Regions from separate parts of the Acidaminobacter sp. QWL-03 genome, predicted to be linked through region 1. Evidence: riboswitches for the same ligand, from Rfam matches in the RefSeq annotation. Region 1 holds a riboswitch; each other region holds the start of a gene.
What was found. A riboswitch is a leader RNA that binds a small molecule or an ion and turns the genes downstream of it on or off. The one in region 1 is predicted to bind cobalamin.
Positions count from the first base shown of each region.

Region 2: linked by a shared signal. The riboswitch ahead of AC4PHM_RS15415 (energy-coupling factor ABC transporter permease) and the one ahead of cobT (nicotinate-nucleotide--dimethylbenzimidazole phosphoribosyltransferase) in region 1 are both predicted to bind cobalamin.
Region 3: linked by a shared signal. The riboswitch ahead of AC4PHM_RS15515 (ECF transporter S component) and the one ahead of cobT (nicotinate-nucleotide--dimethylbenzimidazole phosphoribosyltransferase) in region 1 are both predicted to bind cobalamin.
Region 4: linked by a shared signal. The riboswitch ahead of AC4PHM_RS13070 (ABC transporter substrate-binding protein) and the one ahead of cobT (nicotinate-nucleotide--dimethylbenzimidazole phosphoribosyltransferase) in region 1 are both predicted to bind cobalamin.

Region 1 covers NZ_CM178752.1:1,168,100-1,175,535, forward strand. The annotation lists gene AC4PHM_RS05305 (glycoside hydrolase family 1 protein) at 12-1,328, opposite strand; gene AC4PHM_RS05310 (hypothetical protein) at 1,912-2,244, shown strand; gene bfr (bacterioferritin) at 2,398-2,865, shown strand; gene tnpA (IS200/IS605 family transposase) at 3,142-3,543, shown strand; gene AC4PHM_RS05325 (RNA-guided endonuclease TnpB family protein) at 3,559-4,776, shown strand; gene AC4PHM_RS05330 (hypothetical protein) at 4,863-5,276, opposite strand; cobalamin riboswitch at 5,368-5,551, shown strand; gene cobT (nicotinate-nucleotide--dimethylbenzimidazole phosphoribosyltransferase) at 5,661-6,788, shown strand; gene AC4PHM_RS05340 (SWIM zinc finger family protein) at 6,898-7,436, opposite strand, start outside.
Region 2 covers NZ_CM178752.1:3,335,824-3,343,259, reverse strand. The annotation lists gene cbiD (cobalt-precorrin-5B (C(1))-methyltransferase CbiD) at 1-654, opposite strand, end outside; gene AC4PHM_RS15430 (ATP-binding cassette domain-containing protein) at 651-1,496, opposite strand; gene cbiQ (cobalt ECF transporter T component CbiQ) at 1,493-2,275, opposite strand; gene AC4PHM_RS15420 (energy-coupling factor ABC transporter substrate-binding protein) at 2,259-2,555, opposite strand; gene AC4PHM_RS15415 (energy-coupling factor ABC transporter permease) at 2,577-3,317, opposite strand; cobalamin riboswitch at 3,448-3,643, opposite strand; gene AC4PHM_RS15410 (ABC transporter ATP-binding protein) at 3,792-4,799, opposite strand; gene AC4PHM_RS15405 (ABC transporter permease) at 4,799-6,538, opposite strand; gene AC4PHM_RS15400 (ABC transporter substrate-binding protein) at 6,538-7,436, opposite strand, start outside.
Region 3 covers NZ_CM178752.1:3,355,620-3,363,055, forward strand. The annotation lists gene AC4PHM_RS15500 (cobyric acid synthase) at 1-1,419, shown strand, start outside; gene AC4PHM_RS15505 (precorrin-8X methylmutase) at 1,486-2,103, shown strand; gene AC4PHM_RS15510 (hypothetical protein) at 2,368-3,108, opposite strand; gene AC4PHM_RS15515 (ECF transporter S component) at 3,092-3,610, opposite strand; cobalamin riboswitch at 3,754-3,940, opposite strand; gene gap (type I glyceraldehyde-3-phosphate dehydrogenase) at 4,203-5,282, shown strand; gene AC4PHM_RS15525 (foldase protein PrsA) at 5,483-6,370, shown strand; gene AC4PHM_RS15530 (polyphosphate polymerase domain-containing protein) at 6,641-7,375, shown strand; gene AC4PHM_RS15535 (DUF4956 domain-containing protein) at 7,376-7,436, shown strand, end outside.
Region 4 covers NZ_CM178752.1:2,782,369-2,789,804, reverse strand. The annotation lists gene AC4PHM_RS13085 (M3 family oligoendopeptidase) at 1-1,431, shown strand, start outside; gene AC4PHM_RS13080 (ABC transporter ATP-binding protein) at 1,491-2,267, opposite strand; gene AC4PHM_RS13075 (FecCD family ABC transporter permease) at 2,273-3,325, opposite strand; gene AC4PHM_RS13070 (ABC transporter substrate-binding protein) at 3,372-4,331, opposite strand; cobalamin riboswitch at 4,439-4,570, opposite strand; gene AC4PHM_RS13065 (thioredoxin family protein) at 5,056-5,301, shown strand; gene AC4PHM_RS13060 (thioredoxin family protein) at 5,390-5,605, shown strand; gene AC4PHM_RS13055 (Lrp/AsnC family transcriptional regulator) at 5,763-6,200, opposite strand; gene AC4PHM_RS13050 (ribonuclease H family protein) at 6,416-6,976, shown strand; gene AC4PHM_RS13045 (HD domain-containing protein) at 7,071-7,436, opposite strand, start outside.

The DNA of each region.
Region 1 (7,436 bases):
CCCCTTCCATTTCATTCCATTACACCACGATTTCTGCAAATCCCAGCATAAAATTCACCGCTTTTTCGTAGTGTTCTCTCCTGAGTCTCAAAGTCGACAGCAAATAGTCCAAAGGGGCCTGATTCGCCTTCCAGCAGTTCGAAATTGTCCATGAGGCTCCAGTGGTAGTAGCGTTCAATCGGCAGACCTTCCTCGATCAACTCGGAAACGGCCTTAAGATGATCGTAGATGAATTGGGTGCGGAAGGCGTCTGCAGCGTCACAAGTGCCGTTTTCGGTGATCCAGATGGGGAGGGAGGGGTGGTGGCGGTGGGACCATCGGCAGACTTTTTTGAGGCCTTCGGGATAGATTTCCCAACCAAGATCATTTTTGGGTTTATCCGGAAGAATTTCCGCATAGAAACCACGGCCGTGGACACCACTGCGAGAATAATAATTTATGCCCATGAAGTCTGAGACCACTTGCCTGCGCTTAAACATGCCAACGATGCTGAGTGGCGGCAGCAGACGTCCCGTGGTAAAGGCCATGACTGATACACCCTGGAACAGATAGGACATAAGCTTCGCTGCAGCGCAATCCAACCCTTTGGGACTGTAGGGCACGAAATCGATCAGGTGATGAGCCACGCCCACGCGGGTCTGACCCCGGTTGCCAAGTTGGTTGTCAGCAGAGTGGACCTGCCCTCCGTTGTTGCCCCCGTTATTAAGCTCCAAACGCATCTCGTGGATCAGACTGTACGCTGCGATGTGGCAGCGGGCAAGATTCGCGAGGACCTTCATGGACTTGCGAAAGCTCTTTTCGCCCGGAGGCCAGATACCAAAATAGTAGCCGTTGGATGCATAAACGTTGGGCTCATTGAAGGTGACATAGTCCTTGACAAGATCGCCCAAGTGCTCCATGACATAGCGCACATAGCGCTCAAAATATGTAACACAGTCTGGGTTCAAGAATCCGCCGAGATCGGCGAACCAGAGCGGGAGGGAGAAGTGGTGGAGGGTGATCATGGGCTGAATGCCGTTATCGATAAGAAGGGACAGCTCCCGACGGTAGTGGCAAATGGCGGCGTCGCTGAAAACCCCGTCCTCCGGCTCAATGCGGCTCCATTCGAGGCCCATTCGGTAAATCTGCTGATGGGTATCTGTCAGCAGTCGGAGGTCTTCGTCAACACGGTTCCAATGGTCAGCGGCGCGCAGGCAGGTGGAGCCATCTTTAATATGACCTTCTTCGCACCATTTGAACCAGGTGTTATTGCGGTCCCCACCCTCAATTTGGGTCGCGGAGGTGGCACTGCCCAGGAGGAAATGATCCGGCAATTTGAAGGGCTTCATAGATTAGTCACCTCCTTTTGGGGGTTCTGGTCCTGTGCCACAGCAGTCGCTTTCACAGTCCCATAGGACTCAATAACTCAACTCTCGTTATAGAAGTGACTTAGGGTGGAGTAAGGTCATTTAACTGGTCAACGGATTGGTTGATAAACGTTAAAGATTCTTGAGGTGATGTTTAAGGACTTTTTACTTAAGGCGAGTGCTGTAGTGCTTTAAGATTTACAAGAAATATATGTATTTATATCCATTCTCTTGGTGATTACTCACGTGGCTTAGCTGCCTATTGTTTAACATTAACAAGCCTTTGAATAATTCTCCATTTTGAAGTTGGACGGCGGCGTCGATAGGTTTCGTTCGGTGATGTTAGGTTTTTTAGGTGATGATAAGTGGCGATAGGCTCGAGCTGCAGACGCAGACACAATCGCAGTCGCAGCTAAAGTCGCAGCCGCTGACAAACTATTCCACGTTCCCTCTACTTTGCTAGTTTCCACTTAAACATACTTTAATATTATTCGTTTCAGGGTATAAATACAGATAATCAATTGACCACCTTCGTTCCTGTGACTTTCCTAAGGAGGCTTATGTCATGAAGACTGCTTTTCTCCCCAAAACCAAAACCGGACAATGGTCGGTCATACTGTTCGTAGTTTTCATCTTACTCACTTTTTTAGGTACTTACCTATCGAGAGCCTTAAATAACGATATTGAATATCCAAATCCAATCAACAGTCCAATTTTAGGCACCGTGCTCTATCTTACGTTTATCATTGCAGGCGCAGCCTTTATTACCGGAATCCGAGCTTTTTTGAAATACAAAGAGCGCGCCATAACAGTCTATATTGTGCTGGTCATAGGTGGGTATTTCGCTCTTGCTGGTTCTGCGTTGTTCATAGTTGGAATGTTTGAGCTGCTGAGATGATTTTCAAGACACCTTCATCAGAAAGTATATTACATTGCACACAATCTAATTCCCTTTCTCCCCATAGTATATTGACGAAATTGCGTTTATAATCCTCAAAAAAGGGAAACTAGATAACGATGTACAAAACATTAAAATTTGGGAGTTGAGCGTATGAAAGGCAACAAAGAATTGATCGACGCGCTAAATGGTCTACTGTCAGATGAACTCACCGCCGTCAACCAGTACATGGTCCACTCCGAGATGTGTGCCAACTGGGGCTATGAAAAGCTACATAAGCATTTCGAGAAGCGAGCTATTGATGAGATGAAGCATGCGGAAAAACTAATCGGCAGGATTTTGTTCCTGGAAGGCATTCCAATTGTAACCCAGCTTAACAAGGTGCATATTGGCAGCGACACCATCAAGCAGCTGGAAAATGACCGCCTGGCTGAGATGGACGCCGTCAAGGCCTATAACGACGCGATCGTCCTGGCCGGCGAGGTCAGAGACTTTGCCACCCGCGAAATCCTCGAGTCCATCCTTAACGACGAAGACCGCCATCTGGACGGCATCGAGGAGCTCCAGGACCAAATCTCCCACATGACCCTGCCAATCTTCCTCACCACTCAAGTGAACTGATTTATCACTACCCAACAATTTTAAACAAAAAGCCAGCCTCTGCCGATGGTCATCCATTTCCACAACACATCGCAAGGGGCTGGTTTTATTGTTTTGCACCCTCTATTCAATTGTGCCTCCTACTGGCCCTTTCGCTTGATTAAATAACCGCGCACACCCGTGACTTCAGTCGTGGGTTAGCGGCGCCTTATGTATAGTTATGAATTAAATTGTAATCCTTCAATTTACTTTGTTACAACATAACCGTATGTTATAATAGTACTGAGGTGTTGTGGAATGTCTAAAGTAAAAAAAGGTCGAGGTTATGTCTACTCTATTCAGTATCATATTGTCTGGTGCGTCAAGTATAGACGAAAAGTTCTGACTGGCGCGGTAGAGGAAAAACTCAAGGAAATCCTTTTTAAAATAGCGGATGAAAATGGATTTACAATTGAAGAATTTAACTGTGATCAAGATCACGTTCACTTGCTGATCGACTGTAAACCTCAGCACTACATTCCCAACTTCATTAAAGCGCTCAAAGGTGTCAGCGGCAGATTCATGTTTGAGAATTGTCCGTGGCTAAAAGATAGCTTTGAGGATGGGCACTTATGGAATCCAGGTTATTTTGTCGTTACGGGTTTCGAGAATATTGAAGCTCAAGTTGAAGCCTATATACAATCACAAAAAGAAAAATAGGGCGGTGCTGAGAGCATGCGGATTGAAAAGGGCTATAAGTACCGAATACAACCCAATAAAACTCAGCAGGTACAACTCGAGACTATGTTCTCAGCAAAGCGCTTTGTTTGGAATCATTTTCTGAAACTGAACATGGATCGGTATGAGAAGAAGGAACACCTCATCCCTTACAATAAGATGTCGAAGCTGCTCACTGAGCTCAAAGCAACTCATCCATGGCTCTATCAGTGCGAAAAATCTGTTTTACAGAACACTCTTAAAGACCTAGCGAGTGTTTATTCACGCTTTAATAAAGGTCCAAAGAAATACTCGAAGAAAACCCTGGAAAAAGCAGCGCGGACAGGTAAAACGCTTACCTTTTATGATCTGGAAGGACACCCGAAATTCAAATCCTACAGGGATTTAGTCCAGTCCTGCAAAATGAGCTGGACCGGAAACAATATCGAGGTCAAGGAAAAGGAAGTTCAGTATACCTCCTCCGGCAAGTATAGAAAGCAAAACTGCAAAATCAAACTTCCAAAAGTAAAAGATGTTAAAATTGCCTATTCAAGACCCTATCAGGGTAGACTGGTATCTGCATCGGTCACCAAAGAATCAGATGGAAAGTATTACGTCAGCCTGTGCTGTATTGAAATAGAGCATGAGCCAGCTGCTGCGACGGGTGCAAACGTTGGCATCGATATGGGCTTGAAAGCGTTCTATTACACCTCTGACAAGGAGGTCGCGGCAAATCCAAAATATTACCGAAAATATGAAAAACGCATGATCAAAGAACAGCGCAGGCTTAGCCGTCGTCAGGAGGGCGGAAAGAATCGAAACCGACAGCGCGTCAAAGTGAGCCGTTGGCATAAGCGGGTTAGAAACTGCCGAAAGGATTTCATTCACAGGCTGAGTACATCGCTGATCCATCGCTACGATCAGATCTTCATAGAAGACCTAAATGTGAAAGGTATGATGGGAAGCAGAAGACTGGCAAAGAGCATTGCTGACGCGGGCTTTTCAGAGTTCTTCAGACAACTGGAGTACAAGGGTAAATGGAATTATAAGCTGGTACACAAAGTAGACAGGTTCTATGCGTCTAGTCAATTCTGCTCTGAATGTGGTCATCAAAGTGAACAGACAAAGGATTTAAGTGTAAGGCTATATCAGTGCGAGATATGTGGACTAGAAATCGACAGGGATTTCAACGCAGCCGTCAACATTTTAAAAGAAGGATTAAGAATCGTAAGTTAACGTAACAAGAACCGCAGGAACTGTGGGGATCGCTTGGTATATTTCGCATCGGTGGATGTGAGGACCCAAGAATCCCGTGACTTCAGTCATGGGTGGTTCAACTCACTCCCAGGCTTAAACCTGAGCGCTGACCAATCCTCATCCAGTGCGATCTGTCTGACAGGTTCAAGGCCAAGGTCCTTAAAAGCGTCCCAAAAGTTATCCCGTCTGAGATCCGACTTGTATCTCTTGGACGATTTTTTAGGATACGCCACCCAGATCAAACCGGATGGGTCCATAGTGCTTTTGAGAATGGGTTTAATTTCCGCCAGCTGCGCTTGGTCCCTCGCAAAGCACAATACAAAGAGGCAGGTTTCACCAGGCGGATCAAAAAGTACTGTCAATTGCTCCTGCCACTGCGCTAATACACTGCTGAATGCTTCAGGGACATTGAAAGCAAATATTGAAGTCTGATCCTTAACGTTGAGTTTCTTTAAAAGCTCTGCCGATGGTTGATCCATAACAACGCTCCTCCCATAATTACTTTCACACATCCAAATTATACCTTTTTGCACTTGATATCTTCAAAAATTCTGTTAGAATCATATTAATTGAACATGAACGCTCTTAGGTGCCCCATGCTGGGGAGAATAGGGAAACCGGTGAAACTCCGGTACGGACCCACCACTGTAAAGGACGAGTCTTTCGCTGATCCACTGGCTTTCGCCGGGAAGGGGGCGAACTAAGACGCTTGAGTCCCTTGAGTCAGGAGACCTGCCTAAGAACAAAAGTCTTTCCTGGGTAACGGAGAGCAGCGGAGATGACGGCAAAGTCCCGACCACAATACTTTTTATTGTGGCGGGACTTTATTTTTTTACCAAAATTTGACTTGGAGGAGATTTAAAATGACAACCGAACTTAAAACAAACAAATTTCACGGCCTGGAAGCACTCAAAAGCGCAAGCCCCGAAGCACTCGAAGCGGCAATAAAAGAACTTGCCAGCGGGATTGAAGCGCTGGATCAGAATGCGGCCGCCGGCATGCAGCAGCGACTGGACTCCAAAATTAAGCCCCTGAGAAGTCTTGGCGTCTTAGAAGACATTGCCCAGCAAATCGCGGGGATTATGGGCACCCCTAACCCAAAAGTTAACAAAAAAGCCGTCCTCCTGATGGCAGGCGACCACGGCGTCGTTGTGGAAGGCGTAAGTGCCGCGCCACAGGAGATCACTGCCCAGATGTTTTACAGTTATCTGAGAGGAGAAGCCGGCATCAACGTCCTGGCAAGGCACGGAGGCGCGGAAGTCATCTGCACGGATATTGGCATAGTCTCCCCTTTGGATCCTCCAGTGCTCATGGCCAACCGCGTCAAAAACGGCACGGACAACATTGCCCATGGACCAGCCATGACGAGAGAAGACGCTATGCGTGCAATTCTTACCGGCGCGAGAATCGCCTCAGAAGCCATTGATTCAGGTGTGAACCTCCTCGCTACCGGCGAAGTCGGTATTGGAAACACGACGCCGAGCGCGGCGCTGATTTCTGTCTTCACCGGACACAGTGTCGAAGAAGTCACAGGCCGCGGCACCGGACTTAAGGATGACGCCCTCAAACATAAGGAAAACATCATTCGCCAAGCGATCGAAGTCAACCAACCTGACCCTGCTGATCCAATCGGTGTGCTGTCCAAAGTCGGTGGCCTTGAAATTGCGGCGCTCTCCGGCGCAATCCTGGAAGCCTCTTACCGGCATGTTCCTATCATCCTGGACGGTATCATCTCCACCGCCGCGGCCCTCGCAGCTGCTCAAATCGCGCCTCTTTCAGCAGCCTACATGATCTCCTCCCACAACTCTGAAGAAAAAGGCCACGAGATTGGCCTGAAACAGCTTGGCATTAACTTCCGTCTCGACTTCCATATGAGATTGGGTGAAGGCACAGGCGCCGCTCTTATGTTCCCTATGGTTGAGGCTGCGCTGAAGATCGCGGATGAAATGGCGACGTTTAACGCTGCTGGTGTTACGACGGGGGATTTTTAGGCAACTGGCACTCAGTCTAATTTAAACGAAAAAGTCCCTTTGCCGATGGTTGTGAGAACCGTGACCATCGGCAAAGGGACTTTGTTTTTGTATTTAATTAATTATTGCTTTACAACTCTAATCCAAAGTGGTCTTCCAACTCTTCCGCTTGGATTTCCCGCTCGCTCTTCTTCCCGGCATTCTTCAGCATGCTTTCCAGCTTGGCCTCCATGGACTTTTTCACCAGTTCCCGTCCGTCTAAATGCCTGAGTTCGAAGAACAACATGGGGTTCTGGTCCAGCCTGGCGCCGACGCCGTAAAGCACCGCGGCCACGTGCTTACACATGCTGGCCCAGTCCGGGCAGCTGCAGTCAAAATGAATCTCCTTGGGGGATGGAAACAACCCATACTTACGGTCCTGAAACAGAACCTCCAGCGCTTTTGGAAATTTGCCTTCGACCAGCTGTTCCAGGGAATCAATCTGATGATTGCACAGCGACGTGATCTGCGCCCATTTGTCGTCGCTTAAGGTGTCGATGCTTATTTCCACTTTGTAGGGCTTCGACCGGCTGCCCTGGACCAGTGCGTCGACGCGGCCTTTGGTGATTTTAAGGTCCAGGACGGTGTTGCTCTTCACGTAGCTCTTGCCCCGTCCAATCCTGTTGCTGT
Region 2 (7,436 bases), 1.4 Mb from region 1:
GGGATGCTGTTGGGACGCCTTATCTATCAGCACCTTTATTGTATCGATCAGCGCCTGCTCGCTCATAGGCTCCACAATGCCCGTAGTCCCCAGGATGGAAATACCGCCTTGAATGCCCAAACGGCCATTAAAGGTCTTCTTCGCTATCTCCTCGCCATTCAGAGCCGAAATCTCAACTATCAAACCGCGGTCACCCTCAATACCATGCCGGGCCGCCACCGCCTCCACATGCTGCAAAATCATTTTCTTTGGCACAGGATTGATCGCCGGCTCCCCCACCGCGCAAGGCAGACCTCTGGCCGTCACTACACCTACGCCTGGACCGCCTGTAATAGCGACGTCCGCAGTACCCGCAGCTCCCCCAGACTTAAACCGAACCTCCGCCACAATCTCCATGCCATGGGTGACATCCGGATCATCCCCTGCGTCTTTGCAAATCCCGCAGCGGGCAAAGTCCGGCATCACCTCAGGATGCACTGTCTCAAGCTCAATCTCCTCGCCGGCGGGCAATGTGACACGCACCTTATCCACCCGCTTACCGCTAAGCAGCATTTCCGCCGCAGCCGCCGCAGCCGCCGTGGCACAGGTCCCTGTGGTATACCCATATCGAAGGGCTTTTCCACGCTTCACCACAACACCAAAATCAGTTGTCATCCGCGCCTCACCCACTTCAAAAAGCTTTTACGGGCTTGGCCGATGGTCGCCGCGCCCACCTCAAGTTCCAGCCCATCCTTGTCTCTTAAAATCTCCATGAGGTGGGCAATCCTGGGCAATCTCAAATCATGCATTCTGAGTTGATCCGGCGCTTTAAAAATCTCGCTGCTCGTCCCCCGCATCACGACCTTGCCTTGATCCATCACGAAGACCTTGTCACAGTACAGGGGCACCAGATCGATCTCGTGGGTGGACAAGATGACAGTCACGCGCTGTTGCTTCCTGAGGTGTAAAAGCAGCGACAAGATATCGCTGACCCCTTTTGGATCCAGCCCCGCCGTCGGCTCATCCAAAATGATGACCTCCGGCTCCATGGCCAGTACCCCCGCGATCGCCACCCGCTTTTTTTGTCCAAAGCTGAGGGCATGGGTTGGCGCGTCAGCATATTCCAAAACACCCACCTGCGCCATGACAGCTTCCACCCGCTGGGTCGCTTCCGCCTGAGATAAACCTAAATTCAACAGCCCAAATGCAATATCGCTTCGCACGTCCGTCGAAAACAACTGGTCGTCCGGATTTTGAAACACTATACCGACCCGCTTTCGGTGCGCCATCATAGCGCTGCCCCCATAGGAGATCGCCTGGCCTCTGTAAAGCACATCACCCGCACTCGGCCTCAGCACCCCGTTGAGGTTCAGGAATAAGGTCGATTTTCCGGAACCGTTCCCGCCCAAAATTGCGGTGGTTTGGCCTTCTTCAATCTCAAGATCCACCGCGTCCAGTGCTTTTTGCCGATGGTCATAGGCATAAGTCAGATTTCGAGTTTCCAATATGACGCTCAAACGAGCCCACTCCTTTCAAGCCATACCGTCGCACCTGCCAGCAAGGCCATTGCCGCGGCACCCCAAACAAGTGCGCCGCCCGACTCGTACTGCTTCTCAAGCTGCTGAAAGTCGCCGCTGTAACCACGGGACTCCAGCGCGTCATGAACCCTGTCGCATTTGATATAGACCCTCAAAAATAAGCTTGCGATCAGCTGTCCCGCTGAATGAACAGACCGTTCAAAGGTGACATAACCCAGTCGTGAAGTCTGGGCGGTTTTCATGGTTCTGAGCTCCGTCAAGAAGACGAAAATATAACGGTGCATCAACGACATCAGGGCGATCAGCAATGTCGGCATTTTAAATTCCTTCAGCGCCCAAAAAAGGTCGGACATGGGGGTTGTCAGCAGAATGAAGTACATGCCGCTGACGGCTGCGAGGCTGCGTAGGGTGGTATCGAAACCATCGGCAAAAGCTTCTGGGTCTATGCCAATAATCCTGCCGAACATAGACCCGCCAATGATTAGCGAAGTCCCTTCAGCATGAGCCTGCAGCATTAGCGGAAGGACAGCCATGGCAAGAAATCCGAGAGGCAGGGCCAGCAATTTGAGGTAGGCGCTGACACGCAGTTCCGTGCTGCGAAGCGTTAAGGTCCCTATGATAAAAATCATTATGAAACTAAACTCAGCATGATCCGCCAACAGCGGGGTCACGGTAGCGCAGAAGCCAAACAGCAGCTTTGACTTTGGATTCACCCTTGCAATTCGGGCTCTGAGCACTGCATCATCCCTGCTGAGCACGACTGTCAACCTCTTTCTTGCCGGCAGTCATCCTGCCCAGGATAAACCCTAATGCACCTGCTCCAATAGCGGCCTGCAGGCTGAACACCAAAGACTCCACTTCGCCGCTGGGAAGTTCAATCAGAGGCTCGAACCAAGGCACATATTCCGGATCAATGGCCATAACCGCCTCTTCAGCCATGCCATCAGCCCCCGAGAACTCGGCATTTTTTAAAACTATGACGGGTACAGCCGCGAGTAATAGGGTCAACGCAATAAAAATCAGATTTTTTTTCAACATGCTGCCGTGCTCCTTTCGCTTTTACGCTATGACTTTAAGCGCTTTGAGCGCTTCGCCGTTATATTTTTCAAGGACGCTGAAAACAACTACGGTTACCAGTCCTTCACTGATGGCCAGAGGAATCTGTGTCAATGCGAAAATGCCAAGAAATTTGAACAGGGACGTCATAACGTCGCCATCTGACGGATGTGCCAGGGCGAGCTGCGTTGCCGTAACTATGTAAGTCATCATGTTGCCCGAAAACACTGCCAGAAAAACGGCTGTGCTGCTTTTCACTTTTAAGCGCTTCATGAGCTGATACACTAAAAACGAAACCAGAGGCCCTGCAATGCCCATGGCGAAGGTATTGGCGCCCAGGGTCGTCAGCCCGCCGTGGGCCAGAAAAAAAGCCTGAAACAGCAGAACTATAACGCCAATAATGGCCATGGCTGAGGGTCCAAATAGAATTGCGCCAAGGCCAACGCCTGTCGGATGGGAGCAAGTTCCCGTCAAGGAAGGAATTTTCAGTGAGGACATCACAAAGGCAAAGGCGCCGCACATGGCAATCAGCACCAGAAATTTTTGCGAGACCTCAACTTGCCTTTTAATCGAAAAATATCCCGCCACCAGAAACGGCAGGCTGATAAATCCCCAGATCAGTGCCCACAGCGGGGGCAGAAAACCCTCCATAATGTGCATGGCTCCGGCTGGTGCAGCAGCCAAGAGGATCAGGGCGGCGGCTGACGACAATGCAATTGCTGTCTTGGCTATTTTTGTATACATTATGACACCTCCATGAATTTGGGCGCGAAGGCATAAAAAAAACTCCGGCGCATTAAAGCGTCAGAGTCATATTGCGATCATAGAGACATAGCATGCCTCATCATAACCTTTTCCGTCTCCACGCAGAAAAATGCTAACTACAATAAAGGCAGGTCTTCTGGCTCAGCTTCATCATACAATCTTGCGTCTTCCCAATGGACTAGCCATCAGTGACATTAAGCAAGTGTACTCCACCTTACAGCAACGGGGACTGCGCGGGATTTTCACCCGACTTCCCTTTTAATTGCCAGGATTTCTCCTGGCAAACCTTTACTGGATTCATTCAATTGAGTCAAGCATAAATCATCACTTTGGCCTTGTCAAGAAGTTGAAGGAAAACTTTCACTCTGCCAAGGCCAGTGCGCTCCATACCTATAGCACCTTGAACATTGACCCATAGTGGCTTGGAGGCAACCCTAATTTTCCATTTTTCCGTCACACCCACGCCAGCTTCACCACGTCATTCACCACGATTTGACTTTTTTGCGCTGTGACGATTTCAAAACCATCGGCAGAAGCCGCACTTAATAACTGGTAACGACATTCAAGGCCGTCCCGGCTCACCCGGCCCACTCTATAAGCCCCCTCGTCCTTCTCCCCTGCTCGAACCAGAACGACGGATTCCGGCCTGTAGCAGCGCCTCAGGATCTGGATGCCCTCAGAGCGCTCTTCCCGAAGTTCTATAATGGGCAACGCCCCATGTCCCCCCAGATTTGACAGAGCCTCCGGCAGCGGCAAGAGTCTGCCCAGCATCCGCCCTGCCAGAAGAGTCACTGGATGCCGGTATAAGTCTGCAGGTGTCCCGCATTGAAGCTGTCGTCCTTCACTCAGAAGCATGATGCGGTCCGAGAAAGCCATTGCTTCGCCGGGATCGTGGGTCACCAGAATGATGGTAACCTCATAACTGTCGCGAATACTGCGGATCATCTGCCCCATGCTGGTGCGCAGCGCCAGGTCCAGACTTGAGAAGGGCTCGTCCAGAAGCAGCACAGAAGGCTTGACCGCGAGGCCCCGGCCTATGGCGACCCGTTGTCTCTGACCACCGGATAATTCTCTTGGATACCTGTTTTCAAGGCCTTCCAGCTCCAGCAGTCGAATCAGTCGCTGCAGCTCCGCCGTGATTTCTTTTCGGGGAATCCCGCGAATGTCCGCGCCATAGCACAAATTGTCCAGAACGGTCATATGGGTGAACAGGGATGGCTCCTGAGAAATGTAGACTATGCCCCGCTGCTCAGGAGGGAGCCCGGCCATGTCCCTGCCATTCAGCTCAAGACCTCCGCCATCAGGCCGTACCAAACCGGAAATCAGCTTAAGCAGCGTCGACTTGCCTGAGCCGGAAGGCCCCAATACCGCTACCAGTTCCGGACGGGAACACTCAAAGGTAATGTCCTCCAGGACTTTTCTATGCTCATAGGTTTTTGAAAGCGCCATCAGTCGCAGCATTATAGGGTTTCCTTTCTGTAGTCAGAGCGGTTGATCCAGGATTTTGAAACGGCATGAGCCATCAGAAAAAGGCTGCCATTGATTAAAATAAAAATTATGGTATACAGGCTGCCCCTGAACAGATCTCCGTATTCCAGCGCGGGGATCAGCAGCGCTCCCAGAGTGGTGATTCGACCGCCGCTGGTCATTTGCGTAGAGAAGGTTTCTGTCAGTGACATCAAAAAAGCCAGGGAAAAGCTGAGGATGAGCGGCGGCAGCGTCGAGGGCAGCAGCACTCTGATAAGATAATCCAGAGGCCGTCCGCCCAGGGTTCTTGCCGCCTCTTCTTGGGCATGACCCGACTGGCTTTGATACTGGAACTGAAGCCCCACAGCGTAAGGAACGACTATGGCAATATGACAGATTACCACGGAAAGCCAGGAGCCGTAATAGCCCAGCCGGATGCTGGCCATCTGTGCCCCCGTGATCAATACTACACCGGGAAACAGCAGCGGCAAAGCCAGGATCACCATGGCTGCGGATCGCCCCTTCACAGCCTTCTTTTTCGAGAGGGCCCTCCCGGCGCAAAAACCAGCAAAGCTCGCCAGCACCCCGGTGAGCCCTGAGATCATCAGGCTCTGTTTTAAAGCCTTCTGCAGCATGGGGTCAGACACGACGCTCAAGGCGCGCCTCACAGCACCAGAAAAATCAGGCATGAGCTGAGGGAATCTCAGAGAGGGTGACAGACCATAGAGGAGAAACCAGACCATAGGTAACAAAATCATTAAGGCATAGAGCCAGGCTATCATCAGCCTTGAACGTTCCCCGGACCGCGGGGTCACACCAAGCTTTCGACTCAGCGGCGCCAGCCAGTGCTTATAGCCCAGCCCTCGTTTAAAGGCTTGATGCAGCAGCGCGACAAAAAACAACGTCAAAACCAGGCACAATACTGCCAGTGTGATCACCAGCGCCATCCGCTCCGGCAGTCTGTGAAGGTCTGGGTGAAGAAGCAACGCATAGTATCTGGCAGGCAGCAGCTCGGGCTTCAATGCTCCAAGCCACACCGGCACCTCAAAGCTGCCAAAAATGAAGGCAAACATGACGCCACCTGCCAGCGCAAGGAGTCCGGCCGACGAAGGCAGATACAGGCTGTGCCACAGGGTCAGGCCGCCGGCGCCAAGGGTTCTGGCTTCGAGCTCAAAGGTATTGCGGATTTTGTCATAGTACGGTTTCAGGATCAGCGCCGCGAAAGCGCTGCCTTTCCATACATACGGAAACCAAAGTCCAAGGCCAAAAGGTGTGTAAAGGAAGACTGGAAACTCAGAGGGCGTTTCAATCCAGTGCCACTGGGCTGCCAACCTTGCCAGAAATCCAGATTGACCCAGCAGCGACTGAGTCGCCAGCGCCACGACGCCGTAAGGCAAAATCACCGTTACTGCGAGGCAGAGGCTGATCAGTACTTTCATGGCCAGGCGACTGCTTCCCGAGAGCGCCCAGGCTATGAATGCGCCCATAAGGACAATCAAAAATGCGGCCGAGGCGCTGAGTCCGGCAGTGTAGACCACGTCCCGCCAAAAATCCGGACGCTGCCACAATGACGAGAAATAATCCAGCGTCACCGCTCTCATGTCCAGGATTGGCACATAGCCCAAAGCAAGTTTCAAAACCTCAGCCAGTCCAAACACCAGGCACAGCGCAATGGGAATCATGGCCGGGATCAGCTGTGCCCAGAAGCGCCACGTTGCCCGGCGCCCTTCCATTAGTTCGCTCCAGTACGGACGCCTACGCCAGCCATTTCCGACCAGAGCATTTCAATCCAGTCAATGTATACTGCCTTAAGTTCTGGCAAACGCCGCTCCACCAGCGCCTCTAGAGGCATTGGAAACACCTCAGCCTCAATGGCTTTCAGCACTTCTTTTTCTTCTTCTGTGAGTGCCGCCGCATCAAAGGCAGGCATGTCCCCCCAAACCTCCGGTTTGAACTTCTCAAGCTGGAGCTGCGGACTCTGCAGGGCGTTGATGGTCAGCAGCGCCGCAGCCTTCTGTGGGGCGTTAAAAGGCACTGCGAGATAGTGCGCGTTGCCGATGGTCCCGGTATCAAACACATAAGCCTCCGCTGTCTCTGGATACTCGCCAGCTGCCACTTGACCCGCTGTCTTGCCTAGCTCAAAGCCAATTGTGAAGTCGACTTCATTGTTCTTAAAGAGCTCATCCAGCTGCGCCTGGCTGGATGGATAGGTTGTCCCCTCCCGCCATAAATAAGGCTTCAGTTCATTGAAGTAATCCATCACCGGCTTCGCTTTTTCTTTGAATGCCTCTTCTGTTAAATCAGCGCTCCAGTCACTCTCCCCGGTCAATTCATACAGGGCACTTCTGACAAAGGCGCTGCCTGCGAAGTCTTCCATGGGATTCGGATAGGTAAAACGCCCCGGATTGGCTTTGACCCATTCCAGCAAGGCTTTATAGGATTTTGGTGGTGCCTCGACTCTGGACACGTCTGTAGTCAAGACCAGCTGCGCTCTGCCCCAGATGGCTTCCATGCCTTCAATGGGGATCCCGGAGTCGGAGTTCAGGTCGCCGGCGGACGTCTCATAATACTTCCCCTGATTCTCAAGGAGTTGATCATAAGGCCCCCAAAGCAGGCCGCCCTCTTTAGCAG
Region 3 (7,436 bases), 1.4 Mb from region 1:
TGCCGCATTCTGGCTCAGGATGGCTATAAGGTTGCGCCGTTCAAATCACAGAATATGGCCCTGAATTCTTTCATCACAGCAAAAGGTCACGAAATGGGCAGAGCCCAGGTTATGCAGGCAGAAGCATGCGGGATTGAGCCGGACGCGCGAATGAACCCAATTTTACTCAAGCCGACCAGCGATCAGGGCTCACAGGTGGTCGTCAACGGGGAGGTCCTCGGGAATATGAGCGCCTCAGCATATTTTTCCATGAAAAGGACACTGGTGCCTGAGATCATGAATGCCTTCGAAAGTCTTGCAGCGGAATATGATGTCATAGTCATTGAAGGGGCGGGAAGCCCTGCGGAAATCAATATGAAATCCCAGGACATTGTCAATATGGGGATGGCGAAGATGGCCGGGGCGCCAGTGCTGATCGTGGGCGACATTGACCGGGGCGGTGTGTTCGCTTCCCTGGCAGGGACCATGCAGCTTCTGGAGGAAGAGGAGCGGTCCATGGTGAAGGGGACCATCATAAACAAATTCAGAGGGGACCGGACTATCCTTGAACCGGGATTGAAAATGCTTGAGGGCATTACGGGTGTGCCGGTGGCTGGCGTCATACCGTTCAAGTTTTTTGAACTGGACGATGAGGACAGCCTGACGACGCGATTTGAGACCCGCGGAAGCCAGGCGGACCAAGTGGACATTGCGGTGATCCGGCTCCCGAGAATTTCAAACTTTACGGATTTCAACCCCTTTGAGAGATTTGATCAAGTCACGCTGCGGTATGTTGGAAGTATTTCCGAGCTGGGGCAGCCGGATCTGATCCTGATTCCGGGTTCAAAGAATACCATGGCGGATCTTGTGTGGCTGCGGCGCTCCGGCTTCGAGTCAGCGATTCTGGCTCATGCGGCTTCCGGCGCGCCGGTGATGGGCATCTGCGGGGGCTATCAGATGCTGGGCCTGACCCTGTCGGATCCGTATGCCGTGGAGCACGGGGGTGAAATGGCGGGTCTGGGTCTCCTCGAAGCAGAGACCGTTTTTGAGGCTCAGAAAGTTCAAAAGCAAGTAAAAGGAAGGATTTCTGAGGTGGGAGGCATATTTTCTGGGATCTCGGGGATGGATTACGAAGGCTACGAGATTCATATGGGTGTGACGACAGGTAGCCTTCCGGTTGTCCATGATCAAAATATCTATGGCAGTTATGTCCATGGCCTGTTTGACGCTGCGCCAATAACCCATGAGATGGTCCGCGCGCTCCTTCTGAACAAAGGCATTGAGCCTGCGTTTGATGCCCTTGGCTTTGAGCGTGGGGGACTTTCGGAGATCAATGCGTTTAAAGACAGACAATACAACTTGTTGGCCGAACATTTGAGAGCGTCCCTCGACATGGATTTCATTTATAAGGTCCTGGATGAAGGTTTGGGGCAGGACTGAAAACAGGACGCATAAAAACGTGGTTAGCCGATTGTCGCGGTACGCACCGGATTGGAGTGGTGGCACATGAAGATAGAAATTGTAAAACCTGCGGAAATAGAAACCCGGAGTTTTGAAATCATTGGGGAGATTCTGGGTGAAAGAGTTCTCGATCCCGAAAATGAAGCAGTCATAAAAAGATGTATTCATACCTCCGCAGACTTTGATTATGCGGATAACCTGCATTTTTCAAGTGGGGCAACCAGGCGGCTGGCGGAAGCGATGCTACAGGGCGCGGACATTGTGACAGACACTATGATGGCACAGGCTGGAATTAACAAGAGCAAGCTTGGGCAGTATGGTGGTCAGGTCCATTGTTTTATGGCTGACGAGGACGTAGCTAGGGATGCGGCTGACCGAGGTGTCACCAGAGCGGCTGTGTGCATGGAAAAAGCTTGCGACCTAAAAAAACCGGTAATTATTGCTGTCGGCAATGCGCCAACGGCTCTGATCCGTCTGAAAGAACTTATTGAAGAAGGCAGGATTATGCCGGTGGGCATAATTGCTGCCCCTGTCGGGTTCGTCAATGTCGTTGAATCCAAGGATCAAATCATGGCACTGGAAATTCCACATATTGTGGCCAGAGGGCGAAAAGGCGGCAGCAATATAGCGGCTGCGATTTGCAATGCTTTGCTTTATCGTTGAAATCTTGCTTTTGTGTTGGAGTTTCAAAAAAAGGATTTGAAAAAGCCGTCAGAGAACTCGTTAGTTTGAGCGATCTGGCGGCTTTTGGTTTTGAAACGAATATTGTCCCGCTTTTATCTGGCAGAGGTTCAGGTGACGTCCGCAGGGTAGTGCATAGAATGGCGGTGACGACTTAGCGGGTTTCGTCGGCTAAGCAGGGACCCAGGGAACCAATGAAACCAGAGGAATTAGTGAAACAATTGGAACAATTTTAAATAATGATTCCTAAACCGCAACAGAGCCAATAGCAAAACACGGTACATTAAACCGAGTCAAATCCAGCGTGGCCTGATCTGAGGTAAACAAAAGCGTCGTGCAGGTGCCGGCAGACTTGTGGAGATCTACCAGTGCTTCGGCGCCGTGGTTAAGCGCCAGCGTGCCGCCTGCCGCCGTCGCCAAATCACAGCCTTCTGCGAAAATACCCCTTGAGCCTACAGGCCAGATTTCGATGACTTCCGGAGAATCCAGCAGCTGACTCAGTGTAGAGAAATCCGCGATCTGACTTTCGTCATCTGCCAACTCCTGACCGACTTTGGGGATCCCGGCGATAAAGACATGGCATCCTGGCCTGGACTTTCGCTGCTCAAGGGTTCTGTTTTGAAGCATCCCAATTGCCGTCATGCCCAGGGCGGTTTGCTCGGTGGGGACATTTTTTTCTGTACTGATGGTCAGCGGAAGATCCGGGTAACCCGCTTCTGCCATGGACTCGCGAATGCCTTCCAATAGGGCTTCTCCGGTAGGGTCTGGCTCGCAGCAGATGGCAGCAGTCAGGGCTGCGGGAATGGCCCCGGAGGATAGCACTTCCATCAGGACAACTCGGGTTGTCAGCCGCGCCACGACCTGTGGCGCGGCTTTAACCTTATCAAGGGGCTTTAATCCAATACCGCCGCAGGAATCACAGGCGATTGCCAAAAACATGTCCCGGCTGATTGGATGCAGATCCAAATCCCTATATTTTTTGGTCACTGACAATCGCCCCAGCCTTTTTAAGCGCGTTTGATTTTTCCAAGGCAAGATGGACCATGAAGGCCACAATGACATTGATCAGGCTGCCAACAGTCAGTGGCAGCACCATGGCAGCGAAAAAGCCCATGCCAAAGCCAGGGAGCAGCATCAGCATGGCAGGCGAGGCAACGCCGTTGAGAAGTGTGGCAATCACAACCGCGAGATAACGGCTGACTTTTCTGAACAGGAGCCCGTAAACCCAGCAAATGACGGCCATTTGAACGCCAATCAGGAGGTGGATAGGCAGCGTCAGTGGAAAACCTGCGCTGGCCGCAGTCATAAGATGGCCCAAAAGTCCAATAACTGCACCGGGAATAGGACCAAGAAGTGAGGCTGCCAGAAAGGCCGGCATGGAATCAAAGGCCACGGTGCCGGTAGGGCTTGGCAGTTTGATGACTGAGCCAATAAAGCATAGGGCAATGAATAGGGAGAGCAGGACGATTCTTTTGAGATTGTTTTGCATACGATTTACACCTCATTCAAATTTTGTTTTGCAAGGCTACAGATGGCATTTGAGGGCAGAGAAAACAAAAACAAAAAAGCCCGCGGCTATTAAACCGCGGACTTTACCATCATCCAATCCCTACTGTTCTCTATGAACACAAAGAACATACAGTATTTCAGGCAGGTCTCCTGGCTAAGGGTCATTGTGCTGCCTCGCCTTCCCAAACCGCAAAACAGCGGAGGTGGCATGCTGAGGGCACTCGCCATTTACAGTGACGGGATCGCTCAGGACTCTCACCTGATTCCCTATTCTCCCAAGTAGTTGGGCACCTGAATACGTTGATTCACTTGTCTGAAACCTTTGCTAAAAGTAGTGTAGCGAAAAGTTCACCGGGCGTCAAGTCAAATATATTTTGTTTTTTTAAAATCAAAAATTCTTTTGCCGATTGTCACAAGTTCCAACGTCAGACATTTCAATGGATACAGCTTAGATTTACATTTTGGTGGACGTATAAAGTCCCGCTGGACAAAAATCGAAACACCTGCTAAATTGGAATTATAGAAGTGATCATAAAATCAATTGCATAGAGTATGCAGAAGGAGTGTTTAGTATGATTAAAATTGGAATCAACGGATTCGGACGAATTGGAAGACTTGTTCTGAGAGCGTCTATAGCATATGATAACGTCGAAGTGGTGGGGATCAACGATCCCTTTGTGGACGCCGAGTACATGGCTTATATGCTGAAGTATGATTCGGTCCATGGAAAGTTTGACGGCGAGGTGACTGCCGAAGCGGGCAAACTTTTTGTCAACGGCAAAGAAATCAAGATCTTCGAAGCCAAAGATCCTAAGGACATTCCGTGGAAATCCTGCGGTGCGGCATACATTGTTGAGTCCACCGGTGTTTTCACGACTCAGGAAGCCGCGAAGGCTCATTTGGAAGCTGGCGCCAAGAAGGTCATCATCAGCGCGCCATCCAAAGATGCGCCCATGTTTGTTATGGGTGTAAACTCTGATCACTACAGGCCGGAAATGGACATTGTGTCCAATGCTTCCTGCACCACAAACTGCCTCGCACCCCTCGCCAAAGTCATACATGAGCATTTTGGCATTGTGGAAGGCTTGATGACGACGGTGCACGCGACAACGGCAACCCAAAAGACGGTCGATGGTCCATCCAAAAAAGACTGGAGAGGCGGCAGAGCTGCCGCGTCGAATATCATCCCATCCTCAACAGGCGCTGCCAAAGCGGTTGGGGAAGTCATTCCCGAACTGAAAGGCAAATTGACAGGCATGTCCTTCAGGGTGCCTACGGTCAACGTTTCTGTGGTAGACCTGACCTGCCGACTTGAGAAGCCGGCGACTTATGAGGAAATCAAACGAGTCGTTAAAAGCGCGTCAGAAAACGAACTGAAGGGGATCCTCGGTTACACGGAAGACGCTGTTGTCTCAACGGATTTTCTCGGTGAATCCCGTGTATCTGTCTTTGATGCCAACGCAGGTATCAGCCTGAACGAGCACTTTGTCAAATTGGTTTCCTGGTATGACAATGAATGGGGTTACTCCAATAAAATTGTCGATTTGATCTGCCATATGAATGCCGTTGACCATACGGTTCTTGAAATTACAAAAGAGAACAGAAAATTGAAGGATGCAGTTGCTGCGAGCACGAATTCAAGAGCGTCATAATCGAATGGTAGAAAAAAGAAGAAACTCGGTGTCTGACACCGAGTTTCTTCTTTTTCAAGTCATAGATGCTTTGTCGCTAAAATGTCTTTTTATTTTTCTTTTCAGGTTCAATTAAGGATGGTATTCTAAAATGTAGAGAAAAGGTCTGCTGAGCGCTATAAACCATCGGCAGTAGAAAAATTGAAAGGGGCTAGTTTAGAGTGAAGAGCAATTTCAGAGTTATCATGGTCGTCGTAGTGATTATTACGATGCTCGCGGGCAGCGTTTACATTGGAGCGGGTGCTTTCAGAACGGCAGGCAGCGGGAACACAGTGGCGACAGTGGGTTCGGAGAAGATCACCAAGGACGAACTGTATGACTACATGGTCAAGCAGAGCGGTCAGCAAGCGATTGACACATTGGTTTCAGAGAAGATCATTGAACTCGAGGCAAAGAAAAACAACGTCACAGTTGAAGCGGCGGAAATCGACGAAGAGATCGCGTCCTATGAGGAAATGTACGGCGGCAAAGAGGCTCTCGAGAGCGCGCTGGCTTCCAGCGGCTTTGACATGGATTACCTCAGGGGCAATATTGAGACGAACCTCAAGATCAAGAAGATTCTGGAGCCTACCATTGAGATCACGGATGCGGAGATTTCTGAGTACTTTACAGCGAACAAGGCATCTTTTGACCAGCAGGAGCAGGTCAGCGCGCGACACATTCTGGTTGAGACTGTTGAAGTCGCCAACGAAGTGCTCGGCAAGCTGAATGCTGGCGACGATTTCGCGGCGCTCGCGAAAGAGTATTCTGTTGACACTTCCAACAAGGACAACGGCGGGCAGCTCGGCTTCTTCGGCAGAGGACAGATGGTGCCGGCTTTCGAAGACGCGGCATTTGGCGCTGAAATTGGCAAAGTCGTCGGTCCGGTTGAGACGGATTTTGGCTTCCACTTGCTGATCGTGGATGAGAAGAAGGAAGCGGTTGAAGCAACGCTGGACAGCAAGAAGGAAGAAGTCCGCGACGTGCTCCTCGACCAGAAGATTCAGTCCCAGGTCACGACTTGGCTGGACGAGAAATACAAAGAGTACGACATCAACATTACTTTATAGTTCACACAAGATGTAAAATTAAGCCTTCCGGTTGGAGGGCTTTTTTTTTTATGAGCCTATTGATGCAGAAGTGGAAGAAGGTGTCAGACACCTTTTTCCACTTCATGATGGAAGGCGGTGTCTGACACCTTCTTCCTTCAGACACCTTCTTCCACTTCCCTGCTTTCGTTTCGCAAATTCTTCCCGCCTTTTAAGGCTCCTTTCAGGTTGGTGGGCTATGATGAACTCATAAGAGAGAGGCACACTCTATTCTGTCAAGAGGTGATTCAAATGATCCAAAGCGCAAAGCCGCAAACCGTATTCAAGCGCTATGAGAAGAAATATCTGCTCAGCCGCGACCAGTATGACCGCCTGCTTCCCTTGCTTCAGACAAAAATGATCCAGGATGACTATGGGATGCATACGATCTGCAATCTATACTTTGATACACCGCAGTATGATTTGATCCGGACGTCTATCGAAAAACCGGTCTATAAAGAAAAGCTCAGGCTTCGCAGCTACGGCGTTCCCGGCGCGGACGACAAGGTCTTCATTGAGCTCAAAAAGAAGTATAAAGGGGTCGTTTACAAAAGGCGCGTGAGCGTTTCATTAAGAGAGGCTGCCGATTATCTCGAAACCGGCAAACACCCGGAAACGGACAGCCACGTCCTAAGTGAAATCGACTGGTTCCAGAACATGTACCATACGATGCCAAAGATCTTCATTGCCTACGAGCGCTGTGCCTACTTCGGTGACGAGGATCCCAACCTGAGAGTGACTTTTGATCAGGGGATTCGCTTTCGCGAGACAAACCTCGATCTGTCCTTTGGGGACTGGGGGCGTACGCTTCTTGAAAGCGGACAAGTGCTCATGGAGATCAAGATTCCCGGCGCCATGCCGCTCTGGATGAGCAGAATGCTGTCTGAACTTGAACTCTATCCGGCATCCTTCTCAAAATACGGGGTCTGCTACAAAGAACATCTAATCGATGAAATGTTATCTAAGTGCATCAGGGAGGCGGTCTAAGTGCTTAACAGTTTATTCTCGACAGCGTCAGCAGCGGCGGCCACGACGTCGTTAACCATAG
Region 4 (7,436 bases), 1.6 Mb from region 1:
CAAGACTCAGGCTCCGACTATCTCAAAGACCTTGAATTCGCCCTGGAGGAGCGGGCTGAAGCAGCCCATCACCTTCTCAGCGACGAGGAGGAAATTCTGATCGCCAAGCTCCGCATTACGGGATCGGATGCCTGGGAGACCCTGCATGCAAAACTGACTTCAACGCTGATGGCAGCCGTCCCTGACGCTCAAGGCCAAATGACCGAGTTGCCACTGTCTGCGGTCAGGGCACTGGCCCACGATCCTGATCCCGAAGTCCGGCGCCAGGCCTATTTGGCAGAGCTCACAGCGCTGCCAAAAATTGAAGACAGCATAGCCGCTTCGCTGAACTCAATCAAAGGCGAGGTGCTGACACTGACGGAGCAGCGCCGGTACAGCTCTCCCCTCGAAGCGACACTTAAAGAAGCCCGAATGTCCAGGAAGACGCTGGATGCGCTGATCAGTGCCATCGAGCAAAAGCTTCCGGAGCTTAGAAGCTATTACAAGGCAAAAGCAGCCTTGCTTGGGGATGAAAACGGCCTTAAATTCCACAACCTCTTCGCGCCTGTCGGAACTCTGTCCGAAGCCTACACTTATGAGTCTGCCATGGACTTTGTCATTCGGCATTTCAGCACGTATAATCCGGAGCTGGGCGCCTTTGCGGCCCATGCCAGAGACGAACAGTGGATCGATGTTGAGCCTCGAGCAGGCAAAGTCGGCGGCGCCTTCTGCTCCAGCCTCTACCCGGTTCGCCAGTGCCGCATCCTGACAAATTTCCAGGGCAGTCTGGGCGATGTCCTGACCCTCGCCCACGAGCTCGGCCACGGTTACCACGATTACAGGCTGGAATCCCAAAAACTCTTCAATATTGAAGTGCCAATGACCCTCGCAGAAACCGCGTCGACCTTCTGTGAGACAGTCATTGCCGACGCGGCGCTTGCGACCCTCTCCGACACCGAAGCCATGACGGTCCTGGAAAGCAGCCTTCAGGATGCCGGGCAGGCTATTGTCGACATTTATTCCCGCTATCTCTTTGAATCCCGCCTCTTTGAGCTTAGAACGGACCACGCCCTGTCGGTGAATGAGCTGAAGGAAGAAATGCTGAAGGCCCAGGAAGCTGCCTATGGTGATGCCATGGATCCTGATGTCCGCCACCCTTACATGTGGCTGGTCAAAGGTCATTATTACAGCGCTTCAGTCAATTTCTACAACTTCCCTTATGCCTTTGGGCTGTTGTTCGCCAAGGGCCTGTATCAACTCTACAGAGAAGAAGGGACGTCCTTCCTGCCTCGGTACGACCAGCTCCTGTCCGAATCCGGAAAGGCTTCTGTAGAATCGGTCTGTGCCTCTGTGGGCATTGACGTCACCACAAAAGATTTCTGGCTGAAGTCCCTGGAGGTTATTTTGGGGGATATCCGCAGGTTCAAGACTCTGGCGAAAAATAAGGCATAAAAATAGTCTGCCGATGGTTTTGTATTATCAACCATCGGCAGACTCTCTTTTTTATCACTTCACCTCGGAATCACATGAGGATTGCCCGTCACCGGATTGACAATCAGTGTCACATCCACCGCGTAGACATCCTTGATGTATTCCTCTTTTATAACATTGGCAGGCGGCCCCTCTTTGTAAACGCGGCCATCCTTCATCATGAAGACATAGTCGCTGAACTCAATGGCAAAATTGAGGTCATGGAGAATCGCCACCACAGTGATGCCGCGCTCCTTGGTTAGCTTTCGCGTGAGACGCATCAGTTCGATCTGATGATGCAGATCAAGATGGGCAATGGGCTCGTCCAGCACCAGAATCTCAGGCTCTTGGGCAATGGCCCGGGCAATGATCACGCGCTGCTGTTCGCCGCCGCTGAGGCTGTTGATGGGAAAATCCCGCATTTCCCAGACACCTGTTGCCCTCATGGCGTCCTCGACAATTTTGTGGTCCAGGTCCGACTCCGGCTGAAATCGTCTCAGATGCGGATAACGACCCATCATGACCATCTCGTGAGAGGAAAAGTCGAACTCAGTCGCGGTGACCTGGGGCACTGAAGCTATGACCTTGCTGAGCTCCTTGTGGGAGTAAGACGCGAGGTCCCGGCCGTTCACCGTGACGATCCCTTTGCCCGAATGCACCATCCTGGTCAGGTTCTTGACAAACGTGGACTTCCCGGAACCGTTTGGTCCGACTATAGTCGTGAACGAGCCTTTACGGATGCGCATGTCCACGCCATTCAACACCGGCGTTTTGGAATACGCGAAGTGTAGACCTTCGACGAGAATTGGAAATTCCATTACACTCACCTCACACTCGACCGCGTTTTATTGCGGTACAACAGATACAGGAAATACGGCGCGCCAAAAACTGACGTTATGATGCCAATAGGCAGCTCTCCGGGCATGATCAGGGTTCTGGCCAGTGTGTCTGAAATCACCAGGAACGTCGCGCCCCCTAAGATCGAAAACGGCAGCAGAGTCCTGTGATCCGGGCCCGAAATAATCCGAACCACATGGGGGATGACGAGCCCCACAAAGCCTATGATGCCGCTGACCGAAACCGCCGCCGCTGTGACAATGGAGGCCACCACCAGAATACTCTTCTTCACCTTTTCAGTGTCCACACCGACACCCTTTGCGCTCTCCTCGCCTATGGCAAGGGCATTGAGATCCCTGGCATACATCAGCAAGTACCCTGTGCCGATGGTGATTGGCACCGCAGCCACCAGAATCTGCATCCAGTTTGCCGTCGCAAAGCTTCCCATAGTCCAGAAAATGATGTGCTCCATTTCATCGCGGTTGAGCGACATAATCAGGGAAATCATGGAGGACAGCAGATAGTTGACCGCGATCCCCGCAAGCAGCAGCGTCACCACCGGCGTCCTGTTGCCGACTCTGCCGACGTTGTAAACAATGTAAGCTGCCATAATCGCACCGGTGAATGCGCCCACCGAAACAGAGCTGAGTCCGGCGATACCTGCATTGAAGCCTGTCACAATGACTAAGGTGGCGCCTAAAGCCGCGCCAGAGGAGATCCCAAGGACGAAAGGATCTGCCATTGGATTTTTGAAGATGCCCTGATAGGCTACCCCGGATACAGACAGGGCGCTGCCAACCAAAGCGGCAAGAAAGATGCGTGGCAGGCGGATCTTCAATAGAATCGCCTCGTGTGTGGGTTTTATTTCATCCAGTTGAATCATGGTGTCAAACAACGGAATTCTGGATAACAGAATCCTGGCGCTGTCCATGAATGAAATATCTGCAGAGCCAATTGCGCTTGCGGCGACAACGGCGAGCACGAGTCCTGCAGCAAGCGCCACAAGGCCTTGAATCAGCTTTTTATTTCGCTTTTTCATGCGTGCCACACATCCTTTTTTAGTAACGGGAAACATCCGTTTTGAATTAGAACAACTCCGGATGCATTATTTTCGCGAGTTCAAGCAGTCCCTGTGCAAGTCTGGGTCCCTGAAGATCAATGAGGTTGTTGTCGACTTCCACAAGACGGCCTTCTTTGACCGCCGTCAGCTCTTTGTAGCCATTCGTGGCTTCAATGCCTGCTTTATCGTCATTGTACAGTGAGCAGATCACGAACTCCGGATCTTTCTCCACGAGCTTCTCAATGCTGTATTTCCAGCCCTCCGTGTCATTGGCGACATTAGCGCCGCCTGCCATGGTCAGCATCTGGTCAATAAACGTACCTGCGCCGGCAGTGTAATCGCCGCTCTCGCCATACCCTACAACATAATAAACGGTCTTTGGTTCGACACCGGCTACTTTTTCTTCGACCTGAGCAACAGTTGTCTTCATGTCTTCGACAATGATAGTTGCCTGGTCTTGTTTGTTGAGGACACTGCCGGTCTGTGAAATGGCGTTGTAGACGCCTTCAAAAGTGTCATGGGAAGAAAGGTCGAGTACCTTGTAGCCCAGTGATTCAAGCTTGATGCGGACATCATCGTTAAACATGTTGGACACGAGAATCAGGTCCGGCTCGACAGAGGCTATGGTTTCAATGTTGGGCTCCGTGATTGTGCCGACGGAGAGGACATCCGCCACCTCAGCAGGATATTTGCAGTAATCGGTTCGGCCTACCAATTTTTCGCCTGCGCCTATGGCATAGACAATCTCAGTCGCAGCCGGTGACAAAGAAACGACCTTCATAGGCTCCTGTTCAATGACAACTGTTTTACCCGAGGCATCCGTCACTGTGAGCGGATACACGGTTACGGCTGCTTCTGCAGGTGCCTCTGCAGGCGTTTCAGCAGGTGCTTCGGCAGGCGTCTCCGGGGCAGGGGACTGGCATGCCGCCAGTGTTAAAACCAACGTGAGCATTAAGAGCAGTGACCAAAACTTCTTTTTGAACATTAAAAAAATCCTCCCTTTTTTAGGTGAGGACCGATACGGATAAGCTGGAAACCCTATTATATATAGGGTTCGCCTATGTAGCCGGTCAACCTCATCCTCGTGAGTTGATGTACCAGAAATCCTTCGGCTGGTTCCTGACTCGCGCGTTTCCAATTGCTGCGCTCACAGTAGCGGGACTGTGCCGGCTTCAAACCGGCTTCCCAATTAAGTCCGTAGACACCAAGGATTTATGTTAATTTCAGACCTATCATACCTGATCACAGAAAAAAATGCAACCCCGCTTGCATAAGTTCCGTTCTAAAGACTATCGGCTTAAATGGATCGCCTTCAGATTCACCATTAAATCCACAGTTTACCCTCTGGATGAGTGGTTTTTGTTTTCCCCACCTTCAGCGGGCTTTTACACATCCCATCCCCAAGAAAACTGAACTTTTACACAGTTCATCCACAGTTTCTGTGGATAAGTCGTATTAAGGGTGTTTATTCGACAAATTTCGATGCGAACACAGATTCGGTTATACACATAGTCCACAGGTTATCCACCGTTTTACACAGATTTTACACAAGGGATTCACAGACTTAGGGCTTTTCCTGTGGAAAACCCCATAATTTTACCGCCAGTCCGCTGCATCCCACCGCGCATCCGCCCCCAGTCTTGCTCTAAAAGTCCTTCGGGTGTACAATGTAGACAACATGAAAGCGCGTCATCCGGGAGGGATAACTTGTGAACATAAAAATTTACGGCCACGGCTGTGATAAATGTGAAAAAATGTACGCACTGGTCCTTGAGATTTTGGCTGAATACGACCTTCAAGCCGAGGTTGAAAAAGTAGAATCCCTAATGGAGATCTACAAGGCGGGTGTCATGACCACACCGGCCATGAGCATTGATGGCAAAGTGGTTTACGCCGCGAACGCGGTTCCGGGGCGCAGCAGCCTCGAAGCCCTTTTACTTCAGGAAAAGAAATAGACCCCCGGGAACTTTGAAAGGAGTCACGCCCATGAAATTGATTATTTATGATCAAGTGTGCTGAGGGTACTCGAAAATTGCGCCCATCGTGGATGAGGCCATACGACAATTGAAAGTTTCACTGGAGGTTGAAATCATAGCTGATATCCGGCTCATCAAGGCAGCCGGAGTTGAAATGATGCCGGCAATGGCACTTGAGGGCAAACTCCTGCATCAGGGCAGAACGCCTAATGTACGGGAAGCCATGACCATTTTAAGCAGCGCCCTCGCGGAGCACGGGATCAAAACTGCCCTCTACGAGTAGGGATCCACCTAAGGCTTTAAGCATAAAGGCTGCTTCGGGACACGGTATGCTCACCATGCCGCCGGAGCAGCCTTTTTAGTGGATTGTTGTACTGAAGTACGATTATTTGTGATTCAATGAGCTTCCATTAACCAAGGTGACGGCCTCGCGCAGAGGTTTAGTCAATCTTGAGTTTGGAAGTCTCTTTTAAAGTAGAGAGTGCGACGTAAGTGTAGGTATTTCGGGCAAAGTCGTTGATTCTCTCAATGACGTTCTCGAGCTCCGTGGTCGTAGAGGTTCTGACTTTGATTAAAAAGGTGGTATTTCCAGTGACTTTGTGGCATTCCAGGACTTCCGGCATAGCGACCAGCTTCTCGCCCATCTCCGCTATGCTGACATCCCCAAGTGGAATACTTATAAAGGACAGTAAGCCGGCATCAACCTCATAGGCATTCAAGACAGCTGTATACCCTTTGATGACACCTTCCTGCTCAAGCTTTTTCACGCGCTCCTTGGTCGCCGTGGTTGACAGACCAATGGTTCGTCCCAATTCAGAAATGGACAGCTTGGCGTCGTCCTGAAGGATTCTTAGGATTTCCTTATCTGTTGCGTCCATGATTTACTTTCCTCCCCCGATCGCGCCTTGCGGCTATTGCGCCTGACGGCTACTCGCGTCATTTGGCTACTCGCGCCACATTGGCTGTGGTCTCATTGAAACGATTATAGCCTTTTTTTTGCTTTTGTGCAATAATAGTCAATAAACCCTTAAATTTAACTGAAAATCATGCAATGAGATTTAAAAATCACTTGAAAGACAGGAGGCTTCCGTGCGTGAAACTCGTGACCATACATACAGACGGCGGCTGCGCCGGCAATCAATCGGATCAAAACTTTGGCGGTTGGGGAGCGCTCCTCGAATACAACGACAACGTCAAAACCCTCTACGGCGGAGAGATTGACACCACCAACAACCGCATGGAGATGACTGCCGTGCTGGAAGCCCTTAAAGTCCTTAAATCCAAGGATCTGTCTGTTGAAATCTATTCAGACAGCGCCTATCTGGTCAACTGCTTTCGAGAGCGCTGGTATGATAAATGGCGTTTGAACGGCTGGATCAATTCTTCCCGGCAGCCGGTCGAAAACAGAGACCTATGGGAAGCACTGCTGCCCTTGGTCGAAAGCTTCAGCAAAATAGAATTCTTAAAAATCAAAGGTCATCTCAATCTGAAAAAAACGACAGAAGTCCGCCAGTGGAAGGAAAAGATTGAGCGCTACAATGGACGCACCTATTCTGAGGACACCTTCAAGCATCTGCTCGAAATGAATGCCAAGGTTGACGCCCTTGCCAACCAAGGTATTGATGAGATGAAATTAAAGAGCCAGCCTATGTAGACTTTGCGCTCATTATACGCCACACACCAAAACCGCCGTCAGATGACTGCGGTTTTTTTAGGTTTCATGTTGTTCTCACAGCCAGCAAACGCCGCTACAATAAGCTGAGTCCCTCAGCCTGAAGCTCGGCTTCTCTTTCCTTAAGGGCGTCGACGACCGTCTGAATGTGTTCCATTAACTCAAAACCAAGCGCTTCAGCGCCTTTTTCAATTTCCTCCCGGTTCACCGCCCGTGCAAACGCTTTATCCTTCAGTTTTTTCCTGACGGATTTAGCTTCAAGGCCTTCAAAGCCGTCAGGCCGCACCAGTGCCACCGCAACTACAAAGCTGGCAAGCTCGTCGCAGGCGTAAAGCATTTTCGCCATCAGCGTCTCCCTTGGCGTCTCCGTATAATCTGCATGGCCTTTTACGGCCAGCACAAACTCATCCGGAAAATTCCTGTGCTCGAGCAGGTCTACAGC